Regions from separate parts of the Thioclava sp. DLFJ5-1 genome, predicted to be linked through region 2. Evidence: riboswitches for the same ligand, from Rfam matches in the RefSeq annotation. Region 2 holds a riboswitch; the other holds the start of a gene.

Region 1 (10,210 bases), on a different contig from region 2:
ATCCGCGCGGTCGTGGGCGACAAGCCCTGTTACATCACCTTCGACATCGACGGGCTCGACCCGGCCTTCGCGCCCGGCACCGGCACGCCGGTCTGGGGCGGTCTGGCCAGCTGGCAGGCGGCAGAGCTGTTGCGCGGGCTGAAAGGGATCAACCTGATCGGTGGCGATGTGGTCGAGGTCTCTCCGCCCTACGATCCGACCGGCGTGACGGCCATCGCGGGCGCCCATGTCGCGACCGAGCTGATCGCGCTGGCCGGTTGGGGGCTGCGGGAGGGCGCGGCATGAATCGGGCCGTGACGATCCTCGCGCTCGGGTTGGCTGCGGTTGCCGTAGCCGATGGCTGGGTGCGCTTCGCCCCGATCGACCCTGCGCGCTACAAGGTCGAGGGCTTGGCGAAAGCGCCCGGCGATCACCCCGAGACGGGCGGGTTTCAGGCGGCCCGCGAGGTCTCCGATCCGCTGGTGCAGATGGCCGCACTCGACAAGATCATCCGGGCCACCGCGCGCACGAAACAGGTGGCGGGCAGCGTCGATGAGGGGCATGTGGCCTATGTCACCCGCTCCGCCTTCTTCGGCTTTCCCGACGTCACCACGCTTTGGGTCGAGGGCAACACGCTGCAAATCCGCGGCCATCTCGTCTACGGCAGATCCGATCTCGGCGTGAACAAGGCCCGGATCATGGGCTGGCTCGACGAGGCGGGGCTGTAGGGGGGCTGATCCGAGGCGCGCTTGCCGGGCCACAGCGATCAACTCTGACGGCGCGCTCCCTTGCGAAGAGAGGGGGCGGAGCCTAAGTGAGGCTCCATGCAGCCGGAGCCAGCATGACCACCATGTACCGTTATTTCTCCTGGGCCATCGCCGTCACCGTTGCGGGGCTGGTCGGGTCGTTCGCGCTGGGATTTGCCCAGACCGGCGGGCTGGGCGGCGCGGTCTCTTTCCTGATGATCACGGCGGTGCTTGCCGTACTGGAAATCTCGCTGAGCTTCGACAACGCCATCGTCAACGCCAACAAGCTGCACCAGATGACGCCGAAATGGCAGCGTCGCTTCCTGACTTGGGGCATCCTGATCGCGGTCTTCGGGATGCGTATCCTGTTCCCGCTGCTGATCGTCGTGATCGCCGCCGGGATCGGACCATGGGAGGCGGTGCAACTGGCCGCGAAACACCCGGCGGAATATGCCGAGATCATCGAGGACGCGCATCTGTCGATTGCGGGCTTCGGCGGGGCCTTCCTGATGATGGTCGCGCTTACCTATTTCATCGACGAGGGCAAAGAGGTTGACTGGATCCGAGCGTTGGAGCGCCGGTTGCGCGCGCTCGCCTCGATCCGCGGGCTCGAGATCGGCCTCGTGCTGCTCGTCATTCTGGCCTTCACCTGGATCCTGCCCGAAGGGCGTGAGGACGAGTTCATGTTCGCATCGATCTGCGGGCTTGCGACCTTCCTGGGTGTCGAAGTGCTCAGCCACGTGCTCGACCGGACGAATCTCGCTGCCGAGACGGCCAAGGCGGGTCTGGGCGCGTTCCTCTATCTCGAAGTACTCGACGCGTCCTTCAGCTTCGACGGGGTGATCGGGGCCTTCGCGCTGACCCAGAACCTGTTCCTGATCGCCATCGGTCTCGGTATCGGCGCAATGTATGTGCGCTCGATGACCCTGATGCTGGTGGAGCGCAACACGCTGAGCGAATTCCGCTATCTCGAGAATGGCGCCTTCTGGTCGATCCTGATCCTCTCGGTCGTCATGTTCGCGCAGACGCTGGTGGAGGTGCCCGAGGTGATTACCGGGCTGATCGGGGCGGGGCTGATCGGGCTGGCGCTGCTATCCTCGATCCGGTTCAACCGGCGCAGCAGAGCCGCCGTCGAAAGTTGAAATTTTCTTGACAGACTGCGGCGCGCGCGGCACAGCAGGGGCACTTCGGTTCCGCCTTGGGCGGATGAAAAGGGAACCCGGTGCGATGCGTGCATTCATTCCGGGGCTGCCCCCGCAACTGTGAGCGGCGAGTGACGGCTGACTGAGCCACTGGGGCGACCCGGGAAGGCCAGCCGAAACCAAGACCCGCGAGCCAGGAGACCTGCCGAGGCGCTCATCCTTTCTGCCTGTGCGGGGCGCGCAGCGGAGGCGGTCTTCCGTCAGTGGTGACATTCTCACCGTCGGCGGAAATTCCAAATTTCCAAAGACTTACGATACGAAGTTCACGCGACCACAGAGTCGCGATACGAGGGAATTGGATATGATCCGCACCCGTTTGACCGTGGGCCTGATGCTCACCACCGCGCTGGCAGCCCCCGCGCTCGCGCAAGACAGCCAACCTTACCAACTCGATGAGATCGTGATCTATCACGGCGCGCTCGAGCCGCAATCGTCGGACAAGACTGCGCAGGCAGTCACCGTGCTGTCGCGCACCGAGCTGGAGCGTTCGGGCCAGACGCGCCTTGCCAATCTGATCGCGCAATCGCCGGGCGTCGGCATCCTGTCGCGCGGGCCGATGGGCGCGCAGACCGGCTTCACCATTCGCGGCGTGTCGCAGAACTACGTGAAGGTTATGGTGGACGGGATCGACGTCTCCGATCCCTCCGCGCCGCAGGTGCTGCCCGATCTGGGTCGGTTCAACACGTTCAATTATGACCGGGTCGAGATCATGCGCGGCTCGCAATCGGCGGTCTATGGCGGGCAGGCGGTTGCCGGTGTGATCAACCTCGACACGCCGCGCCCGACCGAGGATGGCGTGAGCCAGAGCGTCAAGTTTGAGCTCGGCTCCTACCACACCGCGAATGCCGCATATAACTTCGGCTGGAAGAAGGGGGACGACGAGCTCGCGATCCAGCTGTCGAAAGTCTACACCGCAGGCTTCTCGGCGGCCGACAAGAAGAACGGCAATACCGAGAAAGACGGCTATCGCGCCGATCGCGTCAGCCTGCGCGCGCAGAAGCGCATCTCCGACAATCTGCTGATCGGCTTCAACGGCTTTGCGCAGAACGACCGGGGCGAGTTCGATAACGGCTTCAGCTCGCCGCCCACGGACAGCAACGAATACACCATCCACAAGGAGCGGGGCGGGCGTCTTTTCGCCAAATTCACGACCGGTCCGCTCGATCACGAACTTGGTCTGACCTATTACACGACCTCGCGCTGGTATCCGGTCTATGACTATGGCTACGAGGGCAAGCGCCGCAAACTCGACTGGAAAGCCTCGACCGATCTCGGGCCGGGCCGCGTGACCTTCGGCGCGGATCGCACGCTGGAAACCTATACCGGCACCTATGTCACGGGCGATGTTCTGACCGCCGATACGGGCGTCTTCGGTGAATATGCCTTCTCGCCGATGGACGGGGTGAACGTGACCGCCTCGGCGCGCCATGACGATCACTCGGATTTCGGCGGCAACACCACGGGCCGTCTGGGCGTTACCTGGCAGGCCGATGCCGCGACCCTCTTCCGCGCATCGGTGGGCAACGGGTTCCGCGCGCCGTCTGGCTACGAGCTCTATGACGGCTATGCGGGCAATCCCGATCTCAAGCCCGAGAAATCGCTGAGCTACGATCTGGGCGTCGAGCGCGATTTCGGTGCGCATAAGCTGACCGCGACGCTGTTCCATATCGAGGTGGACGACCTGATCGACTACAGCAACACGACCTACAGCTACTACCAGACCTCGGGCACCGCCAAGCGGCAGGGTCTGGAGCTGGGTCTGAAAGGGCCGATCTCCAGCACGGTCAATTACAGCCTCGGCTATACCTATCTGGATTCGAAGAACCCCGACGGGCTCTCTGCCGGCTCGACGTGGAACTCGGCCTTCGGGCGCCACACGCTGACCGCCGGGATCGACGCGCAGGTGACTGACAAGCTCACGCTCGCCGCCGATATGCGCGTGGTCACCGATCGTCAGAGCCAGCCCGATTACGGCCTGCTGAACGCGCAGATGACCTACGATCTGGGCAATGACAAAGAGGCCTATCTGCGGATCGAGAACCTGACCGACACCGATTACCAGCTCTGGCCGGGCTACGGCACCTCGGGTCGCGCCGCCTATGTGGGGCTGCGTGCGCGGTTCTGATCTGAAAGGGGCGGTTTTCGCCGCCCTTTTCGCCGCCTTGGCGGCGACCTCCTCCGCATGGGCGCAGGAACCTGTGGACGAAGCGCCGCAGCGTGTCGTGTCCATGAACCTCTGCACGGATCAGCTGGCGCTGGCGCTGGCCGATCCGTCACAGGTCGTCTCGGTCAGCCATTTCGCGACCGATCCGTCGATGTCGGTGCATTGGAAGCAGGCTGAAGAGCTGCCCGTAAACTACGGGCGTGCCGAAGAAATTTCTATTCTCCATCCCGATCTCGTTCTGGCCGATACATGGTCGAACCCGGACACGATCCGCATGTTGCGCACGCTCGGGATCCGGGTCGAGCAACTGCCGCCCGGCACCTCGCTGCCCGAAATTCGGGGCCGGATCGAGACGATGGGCAAGCTGCTCGGCCATCCCGATCGCGCGGCGAAGATGCTGGCGGATTTCGATGCGCGGCTGGCGGCGATCAAGACGCCGGCGCCGGGGCTGAAAGCTGCGATCATCGGGCCCTCAGGCTATGGCTACGGGCCGCGGACCCTTGAAGGGCAAATCCTTGAAATGGCAGGGTTTCAGAATGTCGTCAGCGGGCCGGGGCTCGACTGGGGCGGGCGGTTGCCGCTGGAAGATCTGGTGATGGATCGCCCCGATCTGGTGGTCGTCGGCGGCTCGCAAGGCGGCACCGGCACGAGCCGCGCGCAAGAGGTGCTGGCTCACCCGGTGCTGCGCGATCTGCCGGTCGTGCGGGGGCTGCGCGATGCAAGCTGGACCTGTGGCGCGCCCGCGATGCTGAATGCGGTGGAGACGCTGACAAAGCTCGGGCGTGAAATCGAGAAAGAGAAGTTGACGCAATGAGTTATCGCACGATCCTCATGCTTCTCTCCGTCCTCTGTGCGGTGCTTTTCGCAGCCTCGCTGCTGATCGGGCCGTCGGGGATTTCTCCGCTTCACGGCCTCTCTGCGCTGATCTCGGGCGATGGCGCGGCGGGCCTTGTGATGCGCGAGTTGCGCTTGCCGCGCGCGATCCTCGGGATCGGTGTCGGCGCCGCACTGGGGCTGTCGGGCGCCGCGATGCAAGGCTTCCTGCGTAACCCGCTGGCCGAACCGGGGCTGATCGGCACCTCTGCGGGGGCGGCGCTCGGCGCTGTGATTGCGATCCAGACCGGGCTCTACGCGCTCTTCGCTCTGGCTCTGCCGCTGGCGGCGCTGGCGGGCGCGGGTGTGGCCGTCGCACTGATCCTGATCCTTGCGGGGCGCGAGGGTCGGGCGCTCGTGCTGATCCTTGCGGGGATCGCGGTCTCGGCGCTGGCGGCGGCGGCGACCGCGCTGGTGCTGAACCTCGCGCCGTCGCCCTATGCCGCGGCCGAGATCGTGTTCTGGATGATGGGCTCGCTCGCCGATCGCTCGATGACCCATGTGGCGCTGGCGCTGCCGTTCCTGATCGTCGGCGCGCTGATCCTGCTGCGCGCGGGCGCGGGGCTCGATGCGCTGAGCCTTGGGGAAGATGCTGCAGCTTCGATGGGCATCTCTTTGAAAAAGCTCAGGCTTCAGATCGTCTACGGCACGGCGCTGATGGTCGGTGCGGCCACGGCTGTCGCGGGGGCGATCGGCTTCGTCGGTCTCGTCGTGCCGCATCTGTTGCGCAAATCCGTGGGCGCGCGGCCCTCGCGGCTGCTGCCGGCTTCCGCGCTTGGCGGGGCGGCGATGCTGACGCTGGCCGATATCGCGACGCGGGTGATCGCGCCCGAGCGCGACCTGAAGCTGGGTGTGCTGACCGCGCTGGTCGGGGCGCCGTTCTTCCTGTCGATGATACGCAAAATGGGGCGCGAGGGCTGATGCTGGAGTTGGAAAACCTCACCGTTCTACGCGGCGAATGTCCGGTGGTCGATCGCGTCTCGGCGCAGGTCGGGCCGGGCGAGGTGATCGGGCTGATCGGGCCCAATGGTGCGGGCAAGACCTCGCTGCTGCGCGGGGCCATGGGGCTGCTGGCGCATCGCGGGAACAGTTCGCTTTCCGCGCTCGACCCGATGGCGCGGGCGCGGGCGGCGGCGTGGCTGCCGCAGGCGCGCGAGATTGCCTGGGGGCTGTCGGTCGCCGATCTCGTCGCGCTGGGGCGGCTGCCGCATGGCCGCGATCAGGCGACGCGCGGGGCGGCTGCAGTGGAGGAAGCGCTGCGCCGGATGGGGCTCGACAACTACCGCGACCGTGCCGCCACGCAGCTCTCGGGCGGCGAGCAGGCGCGGGTGCTGATCGCGCGGGCGCTCGCGCAGGAAAGCCCGCTGATCCTCGCCGACGAGCCTATCGCAGGCCTCGATCCGGCGGCGCAGATCGCGACGATGCAGGTCTTCACCTCCCATGCGCAGGCGGGCGGCGCAGTGGTCACTTCGCTGCATGATCTCGGGCTGGCGGCGCGCCATTGCACCCGACTTTGGGTGATGGATCGCGGGCGGCTGGTCGCGGACGGTGCGCCCGGCGAGGTGCTGACCGCGACGCTTCTGGCCGAGGTCTTCCACATCCGCGCGCACTTCAAGAACACGCCGGAAGGCCCCGTTTTTCAACCGCTTTCCACATTGGGGGTCTGATGGCATTTCCGGCCGAGCGCATCGTCTGCCTGACCGAGGAGACGGTCGAGACACTTTACCTTCTGGGTGAGGACGCGCGCATCGTCGGCGTCTCTGGCTACGCGGTGCGACCCAAACGGGTGCGTCAGGAAAAGCCGCGCGTCTCGGCCTTCATCTCCGCCGATCTGCCGAAGATCCTCTCGCTGGAGCCGGACCTCGTCCTGACCTTCTCGGACCTTCAGGCCGATATCGTCGCGGGGCTGGTGCGCGAGGGCGTCGCCGTGCACGCGTTCAACCAACGCTCGGTCGCGGGCATCCTCGACATGATCTGCACGGTGGGCGCGCTGGTGGGCTGCACCGAGCGTGCGGAGTTGCTTGCTGCGGGTTACGAGGCGCGTCTGGCGGAGATCGCCGCCAAGCCGCGCCCCAACCGTCCGCGCGTCTGGTTCGAGGAATGGGATGAGCCGCTGATCTCCGCCGTGGGCTGGGTGTCGGAGCTGATCGAGATCGCGGGCGGGCGCGACGTCTTCGCCGATCTGGCGAGAGAGGGCAAAGCCAAGGATCGCATCGTCACTCCCGAACAAGTGATCGCCGCCGCGCCCGAGGTCATCGTGGGGTCGTGGTGCGGCAAGAAATTCCGCCCCGAGAAAGTTTCCGCAAGGCGAGGCTGGCAGGACGTTCCGGCTGTTGCGCGAAACCGGCTGCACGAGGTCAAATCCACCCTGATCCTGCAGCCCGGGCCTGCAGCGCTAACCGACGGGCTCGACGCGCTGGAGGCCGCGATCTGGTCCGATCCGGGGTTGCGGGCGTAATAGTTCTTAGACATAGAGCCCTCGCGCGCTAGAGTGTCCGCGCAGGAACAGAGGCTACTTACCCCGCGGGAGGGGGCATGTTCACGCGTTTTGTACGGTTTTCACCACTCGTCTTGTCAGCTCTGCTGACGCTCGCAGCAGTTTCCGGTTTGATCCTTACCGATTGGTTTCTGGTCATCGCGATCCTCTTCGGTTTCCTGACGCTGGTCGGGATCCACGATCTGATCCAGACCAAACACGCGATCACCCGGAACTATCCGATCCTCGGCCATCTGCGCTTCTTCTTCGAGGAAATCCGCCCCGAGATCCGCCAATACCTGATCGAGGGGGACGACGAAGACATTCCGTTCTCCCGCGCGACCCGCACGATCGTCTATCAGCGCGCCAAGGATATCGAGGATGCCAAACCCTTCGGCACCCGTATCCGCGTCTCGGAATCGGGCTATCAGTGGATCACCCATTCGGTGAAGCCGCGCCATATCGAGGATAGCGATTTCCGCGTCGAGATCGGCGGCGAGGCGTGCAAGCAGCCCTACAAGGCGTCGATCTACAATATCTCGGCCATGTCCTTCGGGGCGCTGTCGGCCAATGCGATCATGGCGCTCAACAAGGGCGCGAAGATGGGCGGCTTCGCGCATGACACGGGCGAGGGCGGGATTTCGCGCTATCACCGTGAGGGCGGCGATCTGATCTACGAGGTCGGCTCGGGCTATTTCGGCTGCCGCAACCACGATGGCAGCTTCAACCCCGAGAAATTCGCCAAGCGCGCGCAAGACCCTCAGGTCAAGATGATCGAGCTGAAGCTGAGCCAGGGCGCGAAGCCAGGCCATGGCGGCATGCTGCCTGCGGCCAAGATCACCCCCGAGATCGCCGAGGCGCGCGACATCCCGATGGATCGCGACTGCATCTCGCCCGCCTCGCACTCGGCCTTCTCGACCCCGCTGGAGATGATGGAATTCATCGGCCAGCTGCGCGAGCTGTCGGGCGGCAAGCCGGTTGGCTTCAAGCTCTGCGTCGGTCACCGCCGCGAATTCATGTGCATCGTCAAGGCGATGCTGGAGACCGGCATCACCCCCGATTTCATCGTGGTCGATGGCAAGGAGGGCGGCACCGGGGCCGCGCCTCTGGAATTCGCCAATCACATGGGCTTCCCGCTCGTGGAAGGTTTGAGCTTCGTGCACAACACGCTGCGCGGGGCGGGGCTGCGCGATCAGGTGAAAATCGGCGCCTCGGGCAAGGTCGTCACCGCCTTCCATATCGCCAAGGTTCTGGCGATCGGGGCGGATTGGGCGAACTCGGCACGCGGCTTCATGTTCTCGATCGGCTGCATTCAGGCGCAGTCGTGCCACACGAACAAATGCCCGACCGGGGTGACCACGCAGGACCCGATCCGTCAGCGCGCGCTCGTCGTGCCGGAAAAGTCGACCCGCGTGGCCAATTTCCACCGCAACACGATGAAGGCGCTGGCCGAGATGACGGGGGCTGCGGGCCTCACCCATCCGGGGCAGTTCCTGCCGCATCACCTGCTGGTGCGCGACCGCGAGCGCGATTTCAAAGTGGGAGACGAGATCTATCACTACATGCCCGAAGGGTTCCTCCTGCGCGAGGATGACGACCGCTTCGGCTATCTCAAGCGCTGGAAACGTGCCCGCGCCGAGGCGTTCGAGCCCTTCGACAGCGGCGTGTGAGATCGGATTTCACGGTATCTTTGGAGAGGCGGCGACGGAGGTTGCCGCCTTTCTTTTTGGCGACGTCTCTTGCTTGCGATGAGGGGAGCGTCCGACCTCGGGTGGGCGCAGGCAAGGTCTCGGTGGTCTTCGCTTTATCGCGCCTCACACCTCCAACGCTGATGCGCGCGGTCAGGCTGCAAAAGCGCCCTCCCGGGGGGAGGTCGGGCGCTGCCCGGTGTTGGTCACACCGGGCATGGCTCACTCACTGCGCGAGCAGGGCTTTTGCCACGGTCTGTTCCGCCGGTCCTTCGAAGGGGCCATGCGTGAAGGCGGCGGCGGTGCGGCCGGTCTCGGGGCAGTGATAGACGGCGTTGGAGCTGAACGGCCCCGCGCCGGAATGGCCGAAGACGCGGGTGTCGCCCCAGTTGCCGCACATCAGTCCCAGCCCGTATCCATGCCGCGTCCACGGGCGGTCGGGCAACGCGCCGCCCAATTCGCGGCAGGCGGTCATGCGGGCGAATGCGCGTGGCGCGAGCAGCCCGCCCAGCCCGTGCAATAGCCGCGCAGCATCGCCCGCCGTGCCGATTAGCGTGCGGTGATAGACCCAGCCGGGGTGGTAGTCGCGCGCCTCGGGCCAGTGAAGCGGGGCGAAATCAGCGGGCGTTTCCGCGAGCCGGACGCTCGCCAGCCCCAGCGGCTCTGTGATCCGCTCCTGCACCAGTTCCGCGAGACTCTGGCCTGCCACGCCCTCGATCACCTCACGGGCGAGCATGTAGCCGAGGTTGGAATAGCGCCACCCTTCGCCGGGCGGAAATGGCGCGGGCAGCGCGAGCGTCCGCGCCACGAGCAGATCACGCGACCACGGCGTGCGCCCCGCTGCGACATCCGCGTGATAGGCGGGCAGGGTGCCGTAATCGGGCAGACCCGCGCTGTGCTCCAGAAGCTGCGCTAGCGTACCCCCCGCAACCAGCTCCGGCAGATCGAGCGGCGCGTCCAGATCGAGCCGCTTCTCAGACTCGAGCATCAGCGCCAGCGCCGCGATCACGGGCTTGGTGAAGCTCCAATACGGAAAGAGCCGCGCCCCTGACTGGTCCGTTTGGCAGCGACCATCGCGGTCA
Region 2 (10,210 bases):
GACTCGATACGGTCGAAAATGTGCGCAAAGGCGGCATTCGGGTCTGTTGCGGTGGGATCTTGGGCATGGGCGAGGCCGAGGCGGATCGGATCGCCATGCTGGTGACGCTCGCCACCCTGCCCGCGCACCCGGACAGCGTGCCGATCAACCTCTGGAACGAGATCGACGGCGTGCCGGTGCAAAAGAATGCCGAGCCGGTCGACCCTTTCGCGCTGGTGCGGGTCGTCGCACTTGCGCGGATCCTGATGCCCGCGTCGGTGGTGCGGCTTTCGGCAGGCCGCACCGGGATGAGCGACGCGTGGCAGGCGCTGTGCTTCCTCGCGGGCGCGAACTCGATTTTCGTGGGAGATCAGCTTCTGACCACGGATAACCCCGCAGCCTGGAGAGATCAGGACCTGTTGGCGCGGCTGGGCATGCATGTGGCCCCCGCGAAGCCGAGCGCCGAACCGGCACCCGTGGCTTGAGCGCGCGACTGTCTCGGGTAACTTGCCCGAGACGGTTAACGGCAGCGTCCTGCAGGCTCACATCCGGGTCAGCGTTGACCTTCGGCCTCCGCAACATGGCCTTTGACCTTCAGGAAACTATCCGGCGTCACCGAGATCGAGTCGATCCCGAACTCCACCAGCCTGCGGGCGAATTCCGGGTAGTTCGACGGCGCCTGACCGCAGAGCCCGACCTTCGCGCCAACGCCATGCGCTCTTTCGATGACGCTCCGGATCATCCACTGAACGGCGGCGTGACGTTCGTCGAACAGCGGCGCGAGCCGGTCGCTGTCGCGGTCGATGCCCAAGGTCAGCTGCGTCAGATCGTTCGACCCGATGGAGAAACCGTCGAACCGCTTGGCGAATTCCTCGGCGAGGATGACGTTCGAGGGCACTTCGCACATCACGTAGATCTGCAACCCGTTCGATCCGCGCACCAGCCCTTCCTCGGCCATCACCGCCAGCACGCGGTCGGCTTCCTCGGGCGTGCGGCAGAACGGAACCATCACCAGCACATTGTCGAAGCCTGCCTCTTCGCGCAGCCGCCGGATCGCCCGGCATTCGAGCCGGAACCCCTCGACATAGGCGGGATCGTAATAGCGCGAGGCGCCGCGCCAGCCGATCATCGGGTTGGATTCCACCGGCTCGAATTGCCGCCCGCCAAGTAGGTCGGCATATTCGTTCGTCTTGAAATCGCTCAGCCGCAGGATCATCGGGTTCGGATAGGCCACGGCGGCGATCCGGGACAGGCCAAGCGCCAGTTGATCGACGAAATACTCGGCCTTGTCCTCGTATCCCCTTGTGAGCGTTTCGATTTCCTCCCGCACCTCCGTCTCCCGGATGTCGGAGAAATGCAGCAGCGCCATCGGATGGACCCGGATCGTGTTCGAGATCACGAATTCCATCCGCGCCAGACCGACACCGTCGATCGGCAGCCGCCACCAGCGCGCCGCAATGGCCGGGTTGGCGAGGTTGAGCATGACCTTGGTCTTGGTCTCCGGCACCGCGTCGAGGTTCAGATCTTCGACCGAGAACTCGGCAAAGCCGTCATAGACCCGGCCCTCGTCGCCTTCGGCGCAGCAGACAGTCACCTCTTGCTCGTCGTGCAGCACATGGGTCGCGTCGCCACAGCCGACGATGGCGGGAACGCCCAATTCGCGGCTGACGATGGCGGCGTGGCTGGTTCTGCCGCCGTGATCGGTGATGATGGCAGAGGCCCGTTTCATCACGGGCACCCAATCGGGGTCCGTCGTCGAGGTGACGAGGACCGAGCCGTCAACGAAATCGTCGATATCCTTGACGTCTTCGATCAGGCAGACACGCCCGGTCGCGACCTGTTCGCCGACCGACAGACCGCTGACGACGACCGGACCGTGCGCGCCGATGGTATAGCGCCTGAGCGACCCTGCAGAGACCCGCGACTGCACCGTCTCGGGGCGCGCCTGCACGATGAACAGCTTCCCCGTGACGCCGTCTTTCGCCCATTCCATATCCATCGGTTGGCCGTAATGCGCTTCGATGGTCGCCGCTTGCTGCGCGAGGTCCAGTACCTCGTCATCCGACAGGACGAACTTCCCGCGTTCGGCTTTCGATGTCGGCACGTTGCGCACCGGGTTCGGGGCGTCCGGCCCGGCATAGATCATCTTGATCTCTTTCGCCCCGAGCTTCTTCTCGATGATCGGTTTGACGCCCGCCTTGCCGAGGAAAGGTTTGTAGACCTGAAACTCGTCCGGCGTGACCGCGCCTTGCACGACATTCTCGCCCAAGCCCCAGGCCGCGCTGATCAGCACGACCTTGTCGAAGCCGGTTTCGGTGTCGATCGAGAACATCACGCCAGACCCGCCGATATCGGAGCGCACCATCTGCTGAACGCCCACGGAAAGCGCGACATCGAGGTGATTGAACCCTCTGAGCTTGCGGTAGGTGATCGCGCGGTCGGTGAAGAGCGAAGCGTAGCACTTTCGGCAGGCGGTCAGAAGCTCCTCCTCGCCCGAGACGTTGAGATAGGTCTCCTGCTGACCGGCAAAGCTGGCATCGGGAAGGTCTTCTGCCGTGGCGCTCGAGCGAACAGCGACGGAGACCTCGGGCACCCCTGCCCGCTTCGACAGATCGCGATACGCCTCCCGGATCGCGGCTTCGGTCGAGGCGGGCCAGTCCCCGGCCACGATCGTGTCGCGAATGCTCTGACCCGCGACGTGAAGGCTGATCTTGTCGGCATCGTAATCGGCGAGATAGCCCGCGATGGCCTCGGTCAGATTGTTTTCCTCGAGAAACATCCGATAGGCGTCGGAGGTAGTGGCGAAGCCCGGCGGGACCTGAATGCCCTTGGCGCCAAGCTCCTGCACCATCTCTCCAAGCGAAGAGTTCTTGCCGCCCACAAGCGCGACATCCTCGCGACGCAAGCTATCGAAAGGAATGACTTCTTTCTTCGTGGCCATGAGCTCGCCTCCCCTGTTTGCACCTGCGGGCACTTTATCGCAGAGGCGCATTTTGACCTTGATCTTTGTCAACGCGGGCCCGCTTGTCCCACATCCCCCAATCCGTTCTGGACAGCGCCAGATTTTCCTGCGATCAAATCCGGGATGGTGTCCGGCCCCAAAGGGTCGGCTGAAAAGGGAACACGGTGCGGGCGATGCCCAACTCCGTGACTGCCCCCGCAACTGTAAGCGGCGAGCGCCACCGGAAACGCCACTGACCTGCAAAGGTTGGGAAGGTCCGGTGAAGCTACGACCCGCGAGTCAGGAGACCTGCCATCTCGGATGCGCGCCTAGCGCATCTCGGTCACCTTAAACCCGGGCGGGGTGCCCTGGGACGGAGAGACGAGAGATGGACCAGATCGGACCTCGCATATCGCCGTGCCGCGACCAATCCCGCCCTTTTGCGCGGAGGGCGCGATGCTTTTGGAACGAACGCTTTCACTGCTACAACTCGATATAGGACCGATCTCGCCGCTGCGTGCGCGTGAGCTGGGGACGCTCGGCTACATGGAATGGCTCGGTACGCTGCCGGGCGACATGCCCTATGCGAAGGCGGCGATCGTCGCTCATATGCAGGCCTATCCGCACTCCCTGATCTCGCCCGCGGTGGAGGTGTTCTGCGAGCTCCTGCTGGAGTCGCTGACCCCGCAGCCTTTCGCCTTGCAGATCGAGATGCCTCCACCGGTGCGGCGGGGCGGTGCTCGCGCCCGACGGGGCCTCTGACCCATTTCTCGTCTTGCGGTCGCATTCAGCGGCCCGGCCGAGGACCATTGCAGCAGGAAACGGCACTCCGTTTCCTGTGAGGCTCGGCTTTTCCAAACGATGGTCATGGATGAACTGAGAGGATCTCTCCATGAATGACAACAAACTGACCCGTCTGCTCGACGCGCGCCCGGTGATCTGCGCCGAGGGCTTTCTGTTCGAACTGGAACGGCGCGGCTATCTGACCGCCGGGGAATTCGTACCCGAAGTCGCGCTCGAATACCCGCAGGCGCTGCGCAATCTGCATGTCGATTTCCAGCGCGCCGGCAGCGATATCGTCGAGGCCTTCACCTATAACGGCCACCGCGAGAAGATGCGCGTGATCGGCAAGGAAGACCTGCTGGAGCCGCTCAACCGCGCGGCGCTGAAGATCGCGCGCGAGGTCGCCAATGCGAAGACCGGCAACCTGATGGCGGGCAATATCTCGAACACGAATATCTGGGACCCGACCGATCCGGCACGGCAGGCCGAGGTGCGCGCGATGTTCGACGAGATGATCGGATGGGCGGTCGAGGAAGGCGCAGATATCATTATCGGCGAGACCTTCTACTACGCGGGCGAGGCGCTATGTGCGCTGGAGGCCGCGAAAGCGTCGGGGCTGCCGGTGGTGCTGACGCTGGCGCCGATGGCGGCCGATGAGATGATGGACGGGGTCGGCATCGTCGAGACCTGCCAGCAGCTCGAACAGGCGGGCGCCGATGTCGTCGGGCTTAACTGCTTCCGCGGGCCGCAGACGATGATGCCGTGGCTGCGCAAGGTGCGCGCGGCGGTGAGCTGCCATGTCGGCGCCCTGCCCGTGCCCTACCGGACCACGAAGGAGGAGCCGACCTTCTTCAACCTCTCGGACCACAACGGCTGCACCTGCCCCTCGCCGCATGGCCGGACCTTCCCGACCGCGCTCGATCCGCTGGCGTGTAACCGCTACGAGATCGGCGCCTTCGCCCGCGAGGCGCAGGCGATCGGGGTAAATTACCTCGGCGTGTGCTGCGGGGCGAGCCCGATGCATATCCGCGAAATGGCCGAGGCCGTGGGCCGCGAGACCGAGGCCAGCCGCTTCTCGGAGCGCATGGAGAACCACTTCATGTATGGCCAGAACGCCCGCCTTCCGGCGCATATCCGGGCGCTTGGCGACGGCGCCTGAGGCTTGACACCGCCCTGTCGCGCGCGCATTTCGCGCGGCAGGGCAATCTATATATTGACAGCCGTCATCTCATTAACCCAATATGATGTTGCTTTGGTTCCTGCGAGTCACTCCGCAGGCGAAGAGGGAAGCCGGTGAGATTCCGGCGCTGCCCCCGCAACTGTAAGCGGCGAGCCTTAGGTCCGAATGTCACTGGTGCGATGCACCGGGAAGACGGACCGAGAGGCGCTCGAGCCGCGAGCCAGGAGACCTGCCAGAGCAGATAGACGACGACCGCGGCGGAGGGCCCGGGCGCGTGGCAGTGTGCTTTGCGCCCTGCCCACGAGCCTTGTCCCGCGCTGCCGACAGCAAACAAAGGGACAGGAAAATGACCATCACCGTCTATTCGAAACCGGCCTGCGTGCAATGCACCGCCACGACCCGTGCGCTCGATGCCAAGGGGATCGATTACAACGTGATCGACCTGACCGAGGATGCCGCCGCGATGGAGATGGTGCAGGACCTCGGCTACCGTCAGGCCCCGGTCGTGATCGCGAACGAGGATCACTGGGCGGGCTTTCGCCCCGACATGATCAACCGGCTGGCCTGAGACCTAGCCGCGATGGGACAGGCAAGGCTGATCTATTACTCCTCGGCGTCGGGAAACACGCAGCGCTTCGTGGAGCGGCTGGGCCTGCCCGCGCTGCGCCTGCCCGTTTCGGCTGAGGCTCCGATGCCGACCCCGCCCGGCCCCTATGTCCTGATCTGCCCGAGCTATGCCGACGGCAAGGGGCGAGGTGCGGTCGCGAAACCGGTCATCGCTTTTCTCAACGATCCCGCCCGACGCGCGGGCCTGTGCGGCGTCATCGCCAGCGGCAATCGCAATTTCGGCGCACTCTTCGCCTGCGCGGGCGATCTGCTGGCGCGCAAATGCAATATCCCCGTGCTTTACCGGTTCGAGCTGGCAGGCACGGACAGTGACATCGACCGCGTGCGCGCAGGTCTCGAAACCTTCTGGAGGCAGGAATGCTCGATAGCGACGTGAAACCGAGCGGGGCCGCGGCCTCGGAATTCGCGGGGCTTGATCACCACGCGCTCAACGCAATGCTCAACCTCTATGACGCGGAGGGCAATATCCGCTTCGACGCCGACAGGATGGCGGCGCGGCAATATTTCCTGCGCCATGTGAACCAGAACACGGTGTTCTTCCATTCGCTGGATGAAAAGCTCGGCTATCTGGTGGAGGAAGGCTATTACGACGCCGCCGTGCTCGATCAGTACTCGCGCAATTTCCAGCGTGCGATCTGGGACGCGGCGTTTGCCGCCAAGTTCCGCTTTCCGACCTTCCTCGGCGCGTTCAAATATTACACCTCCTACACGCTGAAGACCCGCGACGGGCAGCGCTATCTCGAACGCTACGAGGACCGCGTCGTGATGGTGGCGCTGACGCTCGCGCGCGGCGACGAGGCGCTGGCGATGCGGCTGATGGAAGAGATGCTGGCGGGCCGTTTCCAGCCCGCGACGCCCACCTTCCTCAATGCGGGCAAAAAGGCGCGGGGCGAATTCGTGTCGTGTTTCCTGCTGCGGCTGGAAGACAACATGGAAAGCATCGGGCGCGGCATCAACTCGGCGCTGCAACTGTCCAAACGCGGCGGCGGCGTGGCGCTGATGCTGACCAATATCCGCGAATACGGCGCGCCGATCAAAGGGATCGAGAACCAGTCCTCGGGCGTGATCCCGGTGATGAAGCTGCTCGAAGACAGCTTCAGCTATGCCAACCAGCTGGGCGCGCGTCAGGGCGCGGGCGCAGTCTATCTGCACGCCCATCACCCCGACATCCTGCGCTTCCTCGACACAAAGCGCGAGAATGCCGACGAGAAAATCCGCATCAAGACGCTGAGCCTCGGCGTGGTCATCCCCGACATCACCTTCGAGCTCGCGAAGAAAAACGAGGAGATGTATCTCTTCTCGCCGCATGACGTGGAGCGGGTCTATGGCTGCGCCTTCTCGGAGATTTCGGTCACCGAGAAATATCACGAGATGGTCGACGACGCGCGCATCCGCAAACGCAAGATCAACGCCCGCGCCTTCTTCCAGACGCTGGCCGAAATCCAGTTCGAAAGCGGCTATCCCTACATCATGTTCGAGGACACGGTGAACCGCGCCAACCCGATCGCGGGGCGCATCACCATGTCGAACCTGTGTTCCGAAATCCTGCAGGTGGCCGAACCCTCGGAATTCGACGAGGATCTGGGCTATGCGCGGATGGGCACGGATATCTCGTGCAATCTGGGCTCGCTCAACATCGCCAAGGTGATGGATGGCGGCGATCTGGGCGCGAGCGTCGGGGCCGCGATCCGGGCGCTCTCGGCGGTGTCGGAGATGAGCGCGATCAACGCCGTCCCCTCGATCCGCAAGGGCAATGAGGAAAGCCACGCGATCGGGTTGGGCCAGATGAACCTGCACGGCTTCCTCGCCCGCGAGCGCATCCAGTATGGCAGCCCCGAGGGGATCGAGTTCACCTCCGTCTATTTCGCCGCCGTGGCCTATCACGCGCTCGCGGAATCGAACCGGCTGGCCGCCGAGCACGGGCGCAGTTTCAAGGGGTTCGAGGCCTCTGCCTATGCCGATGGCAGCTTCTTCGAAAAATACGTGACCCGCGACTGGCTGCCTGAGAGTGAGGCCGTCACGGCCCTGTTCGACCGCTTCGGGATCACCCTGCCCTCGCGCGCCGACTGGGCCGCCCTGCGCGACCGGGTGATGGAAACCGGCCTGTGGAACCGCAATCTGCAAGCCGTGCCACCCACCGGGTCGATCAGCTATATCAACAACGCCACCGCCTCGATCCACCCGATCACCGCGAAGATCGAGATCCGCAAGGAAGGCAAGATCGGCCGGGTCTATTACCCCGCGCCCTACATGACGAACGACAATCTGGAGTTCTACCGCGACGCCTATCAGATCGGCCCCGAGGCGATCATCGACACCTATGCGGCGGCGACCGAGCATGTCGATCAGGGCCTGTCGCTGACGCTGTTCTTCCCCGCCGAGGCCACGACCCGCGACATCAACCGCGCCCAGATCTATGCATGGCGGCGCGGCATCAAGACCATCTACTACATCCGCCTGCGCCAAGCGGCCCTTGAGGGGACCGAGGTGCAGGGCTGCGTTTCCTGTTCCCTGTGAGGCCCGCCATGAAAGATCTGCACACGCCCCGCCCCGTTCCGCGCCCCGTCCCCCGTGCCGTCAACTGGAACCGCCTTCAGGACGACAAGGACCTCGAAGTCTGGAACCGTCTAACCTCGAATTTCTGGCTGCCCGAGAAGGTGCCGCTGTCAAACGACATTCAAAGCTGGTCGCAACTGACCGAGGACGAACAGACCCTCACGATCCGGGTCTTCACCGGGCTGACGCTTCTGGACACGATCCAGAACACGGTCGGCGCGCCCGCGCTGATGGCCGATGCCGCGACGCCCCATGAGGAAGCCGTGCTGTCGAACATCGCCTTCATGGAGGCGGTGCACGCGCGCAGCTATTCCTCTGTCTTCTCGACGCTGTGCAACACGGCCGAGGTCGACGAGGCTTTCCGCTGGTCGCAGGAGAACCCGCATCTGCAGGCGAAGTCGCGGCTGATCCTCGACGAATACGACGCGACGGCCAGCCCGCTGAAGCGCAAGGTGGCGAGCGTCTTTCTGGAAAGCTTCCTGTTCTATTCGGGCTTCTACCTGCCGATGCACTGGTCGAGCCGCGCGCGCCTGACCAACACCGCCGACCTGATCCGCCTGATCATCCGCGACGAGGCAATCCACGGCTATTACATCGGCTACAAGTTCCAGCGCGCGCTGGAGCATGTGACCGAGGCCGAGCGCACCGAGATCAAGGATTTCGCCTTCTCGCTGATGTTCGACCTCTATGACATCGAGGGCCGCTACACCGAGCAACTCTATGACGGTCTGGGCCTGACCGAGGATGTGAAGCATTTCCTGCATTACAACGCCAACAAGGCGCTGCAGAACCTCGGCTACGAGGCGCTGTTCCCCGACGAGGCGACGCGCGTGAACCCGGCGATCCTCGCCGCGCTCTCGCCCGGATCGGACGAGAACCACGACTTCTTCTCGGGCTCGGGGTCGAGCTATGTGATCGGCAAGGCGGTCGCGACCGAGGACGAAGACTGGGCGTTCTGAAGCCCTGCCAGCGGGCCGCGCCTCGGACGAGGCGCGGGTCGCTCCTCGAGCCTGTCCGGTTTCAGGTATCGGCCCCGGCGGACTGCCTGCCCAAGCGCCGCGTCAGCGCGGTCTCCAACAGGCTCAGCGCGTCGTAGACGAGCACTGCGAACAGCCCCACGATCACGCCGCCTTGAAGGACGAAAGCGGTGTTGCTCGTCAGAAGCCCCGCGATGATCACCTCGCCCAAAGTGCGCGCGGCCACCGTGGAGCCGACAGTGGCGGTGCCGATGGCGATCACCACCGATAGCCGTATGCCCGTCAGGATCACCGGCAGGGCCAGCGGCAGTTCCACCCGGATCAGACGTTGCCATCGGGTCAGACCGATGCCGCGGGCGGCCTCCATCGTGGCGGGCGGCAGGGTCGAGAGCCCCGCGATGGCCGTCTCGAAGATCGGCAGCAACCCGTAGAGGAACAGCGCCACCAGCGTTGGCCCCGCCCCGAAACCGAGCGCAGGCACCGCCAGCGCCAGCACCGCGACAGGCGGGAAGGTCTGGCCGATATTGGTGATCGTGCGCGACAGCGGCAGGAAGGCAGCGCCCGAAGGCCGGGTCACGAGGATGGCAAGGCCCACCGCGACGAGCGTCGCCAGGCCGGAGGCCAGCGCCACGAGCCCCAGATGGCTCAGCGAGAGCGAAAGGATCGAGGCGCGCTCGTAGATCACCGGGCCGCCCGCCGGGGCGAAAGGCGCGAAGACTGGCGCGAACCAATACGGGCGCAGAACCAGCGCCAGCAAGAGCGCCACGCAGGCGGCCCGGATCGCGCCGCTACGGCTCATGCCAGCTCCGCCGCGCGGGCGCGGATCGTTGCCAGCGGCACCCGGCCAAGCGGTGTGTCCCCATCGGCCACCGGCAGCGCCTCGCAGCCGCGCCACAGACACAGCGACAGCGCATCGCGCAGGCTCGTGTCGGGCGCAATCGGCTCGCCCTCGGCGGTGCCGTCTTCCAGCACCTCCGACACCGGGATCAGCGACAACAGCCGCAGCGGACGGTCGACGCCGCCCACCATCTGCGCCACGAAATCGGTCGCGGGCGCGGCGATGATCTCGGCGGGCGTGCCATGTTGCAGCAGCTTGCCGCCATCCATCACCGCCACCCGGTCGCCCAGATGGATCGCCTCTTCCATGTCATGCGTCACGAGCACGAT

What was found. A riboswitch is a leader RNA that binds a small molecule or an ion and turns the genes downstream of it on or off. The one in region 2 is predicted to bind cobalamin.
Region 1: linked by a shared signal. The riboswitch ahead of BMI86_RS07795 (TonB-dependent receptor) and the one ahead of BMI86_RS00575 (hypothetical protein) in region 2 are both predicted to bind cobalamin.

The regions. Positions count from the first base shown of each region.
Region 1 is NZ_MPZU01000002.1:94,099-104,308, forward strand. Features, by position in the region: gene speB (agmatinase) at 1-285, shown strand, start outside; gene BMI86_RS07785 (DUF1499 domain-containing protein) at 282-707, shown strand; gene BMI86_RS07790 (DUF475 domain-containing protein) at 821-1,867, shown strand; cobalamin riboswitch at 1,897-2,092, shown strand; gene BMI86_RS07795 (TonB-dependent receptor) at 2,229-4,052, shown strand; gene BMI86_RS07800 (ABC transporter substrate-binding protein) at 4,039-4,905, shown strand; gene BMI86_RS07805 (iron ABC transporter permease) at 4,902-5,885, shown strand; gene BMI86_RS07810 (ABC transporter ATP-binding protein) at 5,885-6,631, shown strand; gene BMI86_RS07815 (cobalamin-binding protein) at 6,631-7,422, shown strand; gene BMI86_RS07820 (FMN-binding glutamate synthase family protein) at 7,500-9,110, shown strand; gene BMI86_RS07825 (serine hydrolase domain-containing protein) at 9,355-10,210, opposite strand, start outside.
Region 2 is NZ_MPZU01000001.1:107,230-117,439, forward strand. Features, by position in the region: gene bioB (biotin synthase BioB) at 1-464, shown strand, start outside; gene ppsA (phosphoenolpyruvate synthase) at 533-2,920, opposite strand; cobalamin riboswitch at 3,049-3,252, shown strand; gene BMI86_RS00575 (hypothetical protein) at 3,377-3,682, shown strand; gene BMI86_RS00580 (homocysteine S-methyltransferase family protein) at 3,813-4,862, shown strand; cobalamin riboswitch at 4,940-5,135, shown strand; gene nrdH (glutaredoxin-like protein NrdH) at 5,230-5,451, shown strand; gene nrdI (class Ib ribonucleoside-diphosphate reductase assembly flavoprotein NrdI) at 5,464-5,886, shown strand; gene nrdE (class 1b ribonucleoside-diphosphate reductase subunit alpha) at 5,856-8,027, shown strand; gene nrdF (class 1b ribonucleoside-diphosphate reductase subunit beta) at 8,036-9,025, shown strand; gene BMI86_RS00605 (ABC transporter permease) at 9,087-9,842, opposite strand; gene BMI86_RS00610 (ABC transporter ATP-binding protein) at 9,839-10,210, opposite strand, start outside.